DNA from 2 places in the Streptomyces sp. NPDC058653 genome. Region 2 is predicted to be linked to the other one. Evidence: riboswitches for the same ligand, from Rfam matches in the RefSeq annotation. Region 2 holds a riboswitch; the other holds the start of a gene.

Region 1 (3,076 bases), on a different contig from region 2:
CCAGGGGCAAGTCGGGCCGGGCAAAGCGCAAGGAACCGCGCAAACAGCGTCCACACTTTGACCGCATCTTGTCGGCGAACTCATATGCTCGGGGCACAGGCGGCGGCGGAGCTACCCCGACTCTACCGCGTTCAACCCCATGGAATTGCCCCCTCCGCTTCTCTTGCGGAGGGGGCAACACCGTTCACTGTGCGTGCCGTTCAGCCTCCGGCGACCGCCGGGATGATCGAGATGCCGGCGCCGTCCGGGGTGGCGGTCTCCAGGCCCTGCTCGAAGCGGACGTCGTCGTCGTTCACGTACACGTTGACGAAGCGCCGGAGCTTGCCCTGGTCGTCCAGGACGCGCGCGGCAATCCCGGGGTGGTTGGTCTCCAGGGACTCGATCACCTGGGAGAGGGTCGCGCCCTCGGCCGGAACCTCGGCCTTTCCGCCGGTGTAGGTACGGAGGATGGTGGGGATACGGACGTTCACGCTCATCGGTTTCTGCCTTCCGGGGAGTAGCGGGTCACTGGGCGGGCTCGACGTGGCTCAACGCGCCAGACCGGCGGCGCGGAACGCGTCGAGGCTCGGCGCGATCGTCGCGGTCGGCCCCGTCGTCGGCGCGACGGCGTCCAGCGTCTTGAGCCCGTCGCCCGTGTTCAGGACGACCGTCGTGAGCGCCGGGTCGAGCAGTCCGGTCTCGATGAGCTTGCGCGTCACGCCCACGGTCACCCCGCCCGCCGTCTCGGCGAAGATCCCCTCGGTCCGCGCGAGCAGCTTGATCGCGTCCACGACCTGCTCGTCGTCCACGTCCTCGACGGCGCCGCCCGTGCGACGGGCGATGTCCAGGACGTAGGGGCCGTCGGCCGGGTTTCCGATCGCCAGCGACTTGGCGATGGTGTTCGGCTTCTGCGGCCGTACGACGTCGTGGCCCGCCTTGAAGGCGACCGACACCGGCGAGCAGCCCTCGGCCTGCGCGCCGAAGATCTTGTACGGCTTCTCCTCGACCAGGCCGAGCGCGATCAGCTCCTTCAGCCCCTTGTCGATCTTCGTCAGCTGCGAGCCGGAGGCGACCGGGACGACCAGCTGGTCGGGCAGCACCCAGCCGAGCTGCTCGCAGATCTCGTACGCGAGGGTCTTGGAGCCCTCGCCGTAGTACGGGCGGAGGTTGACGTTGACGAAGCCCCAGCCCTCGCCCAGCGGGTCCCCGATGAGCTCGGAGCAGAAGCGGTTGACGTCGTCGTAGTTGCCCTCGATGCCGACGAGTTCACCGCCGTAGACCGCGGCCATGACGACCTTGCCCTGCTCCAGGTCGTGCGGGATGAAGACGCAGGAGTGGAAACCGGCGCGGGCGGCGGCGGCGCCGACGGCGCCGGCCAGATTGCCGGTGGAGGAGCAGGAGAGCGTGGTGAAGCCGAAGGCGCGGGCCGCCTCGACGGCGATGGCGACGACGCGGTCCTTGAAGGAGTGCGTCGGGTTGCCGGAGTCGTCCTTCACGTACAGACCGCCGGTGACGCCCAGCTCACGGGCGAGGTTGTCGGCCTTGACGAGCTTGGTGAAGCCGGGGTTGATGTTGGGCTTCGACGCGACGTCGGCGGGGACGGGCAGCAGCGGCGCGTAGCGCCAGATGTTGTCGGGACCCGCGGCGATTCGCCTCTTCAGCTCCTCGGGGTCGCCCGTCGGCAGGTCGTAGGCCACTTCGAGCGGGCCGAAACAGCTCTGACAGGCGAAGATCGGGCCGAGTTCGAAGCGTTCCCCGCATTCGCGGCACGAGAGGGCGGCGGCGGGTCCGAGATCCACGGTGCCGGCTGAAGCGGCGGCATCGGCGGAGTTGTCGGATTCGTGAACAGTCTGCACAGCCATGAAGGCGAGGCCCTTTCCTCATCTTCCTCGCGACGCGTCTCGCCGCAAGACGGAATTGGCACCTTCCCCACCGTGACCTCGCGGTCGGCGGGAGGGTTGCCGGGGCTTCAACGGGCCGTTCCCTCTGCCCCTCTGGATGAGCGGTATTCGATTGTCAGCGTGGTGACCCCCGGCATGCGACGGTCGTCCGCGTTGTTCAAGACTGTAACCGAACCCCTGGACGGTTGAGACCCTCGTCCGATCCGCGAGATGGAGATCACGTGCTGCAGGAAGTGGAGCGCTGGCTGGCCCGGCGGTCCTGGCCGGCGGCGGACCGGCCGGTCGACCGGCTGCTCGCCGCCAAGAAGGGTGCGCAGGTCAGCGTGGTGCTCCCGGCTCTGAACGAGGAGGCGACGGTCGGCCCGATCGTGTCGGTGATCCGGCACGAGCTGATGGCGGGTCCGGCGCCGCTCGTCGACGAGCTGGTGGTGATCGACTCGGGCTCGACCGACCGTACGGGGGAGTTCGCGGCGGCGGCCGGGGCGCGCGTGGTGCACCGCGACGAGATCCTGCCGAGGCTGCCGGCCGTGCCCGGCAAGGGCGAGGTGCTGTGGCGCTCGCTGCTGGTGACGAGCGGCGACATCGTCTGCTTCGTGGACGCGGATCTGCGGGACTTCACGCCGGAGTTCGTGTCGGGGACCGTGGGGCCGCTGCTCACCGAGCCCGACGTGCAGTTCGTGAAGGCGATGTACGACCGCCCGCTCGGCGACGAGCCGGGGCAGGGCGGCCGGGTGACGGAGCTGGTGGCGCGTCCGCTGCTGAATCTGCACTGGCCCCGGCTGGCGGGGTTCGTGCAGCCGCTGGGCGGTGAGTACGCGGTACGGCGCTCGCTGCTGGAGCGGCTGCCGTTCCCGGTGGGGTACGGGGTGGAGCTGGGGCTGCTCGTGGACGCGCTGCACACGGTGGGGCTCGACGCGCTGGGCCAGGTCGACGTGGGGGTGCGCAGGCACCGGCACCAGGACGGGCAGGCGCTGGGGCGGATGGCCGCGGCGATCTACCGGACGGCGCAGCTGCGCCTGTCGCGCGGGCATCTGGTGCGGCCGGAGCTGACGCAGTTCGAGCGGGGCGACAAGGGCTTCGAGCCGCGTACGTACGCGGTGGACACCGAGGAGCGGCCGCCGATGCGGGAGATCGCGGAGTACGCGGCGCGCCGCGCGGCATAGGGGCCAAGTTCGTATGATTTAAGTATCGATTGC
Region 2 (3,076 bases):
CGGAGGCGACACCGTGGCGGCGCGTTCCTGGCCGGGTGTACTGAACCCGCTGCTGCGCGGTGAGGACCTCGACGCCGAGGACACCGCCTGGGCCATGCACCGCATCATGAGCGGCGAGGCGACCGACGCGCAGATCGCGGGCTTCGCCGTCGCGCTGCGCGCCAAGGGCGAGACCGTCGAGGAGGTCACGGCGCTCGTCAACGCCATGTACGAGCACGCCATGACCATCGAGGTGCCCGGCGACACCGTCGATGTCGTCGGCACCGGGGGCGACCTCGCCAAGACCGTCAACATCTCCACGATGGCCGCGATCGTGGTGGCCGGCGCGGGCGGCAAGGTCGTCAAGCACGGCAGCCGGGCCGCCTCGTCCGCGAGCGGCGCCTCCGACGTCCTGGAGAAGCTCGGCGTCAATCTGGAACTGACACCGCAGCGGGTCGTGGAGGTCGCCGAGGAGGCGGGGATCACCTTCTGCTTCGCCGCGAAGTTCCACCCGGCGCTGCGGTACGCGGCCAAGGCCCGCAAGGAACTCGGCGCCCAGACCACGTTCAACATCCTGGGCCCGCTGACCAACCCGGCGCGGGTCCGCTCGCAGGCGGTCGGCGTCGCGGACATCCGGATGGCGCCGATCGTGGCCGGCGTGCTCGCGGCGCGGGGCAACTCCTCGCTCGTCTTCCGCGGCGACGACGGTCTGGACGAACTGACCACGACCGCCACCTCACACGTATGGGTGGTTCGGGACGGCCGGGTCACCGAGCAGAGCTTCGACCCCAGGGACATCGGTCTGGAACTGGTCCCGGTCGAGGCCCTGCGTGGCGCCGACGCCTCGTACAACGCGGACGTGGCGCGCCGGCTGCTGGACGGCGAGAGCGGCCCCGTGAGGGAGGCGGTCCTGCTGAACGCGGCGGCGGCGCTGGTGGCGCTCGAACCGTCCGACGCCGCGCTGAACGACCGGCTCGCCGCGAAGTACGAGCGCGCGGCCCGCGCGGTGGACACCGGCGCGGCGAAGCAGGCGCTGGACCGCTGGGTGGCGGCCAGCAACGCGTGACGGAGGCCGACCACGGCCCAGGACGGCCCGGAGGGTGTCCCGTATGACGGACACCGTCTGGGCCGTCGCGCACGCGTGGGGTAATCTCGCCCCAGGTCATGAGTGACAGCGACTACGGCCCCGGCCCGCTGTCCGGCAACCCTCCGTCCGTGGCGGGGTGCCCCGGGTGAAGACCAGGCCGTAGGCAGCGAGGTCTACGGCAAGCGCGGACCCCTGGACATCGTTCGGATGTCGTCATCCCTGGGGTCCTTGGTCCTCGAGGGAGCAGTCTCGTGAGCAAGCGAATGCGATAGGGCTTTCGGCCCGGTTCCCGCGCATCGCGCCGGAACAGAGGCCGGCCCTCTTCAGTGAGCCCCACACCCCAGGCCATGTCCCGCGCCGTCACGGCATCCGCCGTCACGACGACGCGTCGGCCTGCCGGGTCCTGACGCCGTTTCCGCCTTGTCCCGCCGGGAGATACCGACATGTCCGTACAGACCTCCACACATCGCCCCAGCGCCACCACTGCCGCGGGCACCGAGGACGACCAGCCGCTGCCCGTCCTCGGACGTGATGTCACCGTCCCCCTCGTCACCGGCGGCGAGGTCACCTACGCCGCCCTCGACTACGCCGCCAGCGCCCCCGCCCTCCAGCGCGTCTGGGACGACGTCGCCGCCTACGCCCCGTACTACGGCAGCGTCCACCGCGGTGCCGGATACCTCTCGCAGCTCTCCACCGACCTCTTCGAGAACAGCCGCCGCACCGTCGCCCGCTTCCTCGGCTGTCGCGAGGACGACCAGGTCGTCTTCACCCGGTCCACCACCGACTCGCTCAACCTGCTGGCCTCGGCGCTCCCCGAGCGGTGCGAGGTGTTCGTCTTCGAGACCGAGCACCACGCGTCGCTGCTGCCCTGGCGCGACGCGCGGGTCACCTTCCTGAACGCGCCGCGCACCCCGCGAGAAGCGGTCGCCACGCTGGAGCGGGCGCTGGCGCGACGTGACCTTGAGAGCCCCGCGCTGGTCTGTGTCACCGGCGCCTCCAACGTCACCGGCGAGCTGTGGCCCGTACGGGAACTGGCCGCCGCCGCGCACGCCCACGGCGCGCGTGTCGTGCTCGACGCCGCGCAGCTCGCCCCGCACCATCCCGTGGACATCGCGGAGCTCGACGTGGACTGGGTCGCCTTCTCCGGGCACAAGCTGTACGCGCCGTTCGGCTCCGGTGTGCTCGCGGGCCGCGCGGACTGGCTGCGGGAGGCGGAGCCGTATCTCGCCGGTGGTGGCGCCAGCCGCAAGGTCGCGCGCCGTACGGACGGGGGTGTGGACGTCGAGTGGCACACCGGCGCGGCACGGCACGAGGCCGGATCGCCCAACGTCATCGGCGTGTACGCGATCGCCTCCGCCTGCGAGGCGCTCACCGAGGCGGGCTTCGACCGGCTGGTCGAGCGTGAGCAGGAGCTGGTGGCCCGGGTGCGCGAGGGACTCGCCGAGGTGCCCGAGGTGCGGGTGCTCTCCCTCTTCGGCGACGCCGCGCCCCGCGTCGGCGTCATCTCCTTCGTGGTCGAGGGCTGGAACAGCTCCCACTTCGCCGCCGCGCTCTCGGCGGAGTACGGCATCGGCGTGCGCGACGGCCTCTTCTGCGCCCACCCGCTCGTCCGGACCCTGCTGGGCGGCGACCCCGGGGACCCGGGGGAGTGCGGGGCGCCGGACGCCGGTCCCGGCGAGAGGTCCCTCAACGCGATCCGGGTCAGCTTCGGGGCCGGCACGCCGGACGAGCACGTGGCGCGGTTCACCGGCGCCGTCAAGGAACTCGTCCGGGACGGCGCGCGCTGGAACTACCGCACGGAGGACGGCCGTTGCGTCCCCGACCGGGGCTGAGCCGCCGGCCCTGAGGAAGGGCCCTAGGCGTCGAGGCCGATCGCGAAGGCCGCTTCCAGATCGTGCTGGGAGTACGTACGGAACGCCACGTGCGTGTCCGTGGCCTCGACGCCCGGGATCTTGCTGATGCTGCCGGGGATGACGTCCGCCAGGTCGTCGTGCCTGGCGACCCGCACCA

What was found. Region 2 has a riboswitch for S-adenosylmethionine ahead of ACFWU9_RS07485 (aminotransferase class V-fold PLP-dependent enzyme). Riboswitches for the same ligand answer to the same signal wherever they lie in the genome.
Region 1: it holds a riboswitch for S-adenosylmethionine, as region 2 does, so the genes downstream of both, thrC (threonine synthase) here and ACFWU9_RS07485 (aminotransferase class V-fold PLP-dependent enzyme) in region 2, are expected to answer to the same signal.

Annotation. Positions count from the first base shown of each region.
Region 1 is NZ_JBHXRM010000002.1:183,340-186,415, reverse strand. Features, by position in the region: gene ACFWU9_RS02540 (ubiquitin-like small modifier protein 1) at 201-476, opposite strand; gene thrC (threonine synthase) at 528-1,841, opposite strand; SAM riboswitch class I at 1,857-1,984, opposite strand; gene ACFWU9_RS02530 (glucosyl-3-phosphoglycerate synthase) at 2,102-3,043, shown strand.
Region 2 is NZ_JBHXRM010000006.1:121,930-125,005, forward strand. Features, by position in the region: gene trpD (anthranilate phosphoribosyltransferase) at 1-1,045, shown strand, start outside; SAM riboswitch class IV at 1,140-1,257, shown strand; gene ACFWU9_RS07485 (aminotransferase class V-fold PLP-dependent enzyme) at 1,510-2,898, shown strand; gene ACFWU9_RS07490 (Lrp/AsnC family transcriptional regulator) at 2,922-3,076, opposite strand, start outside.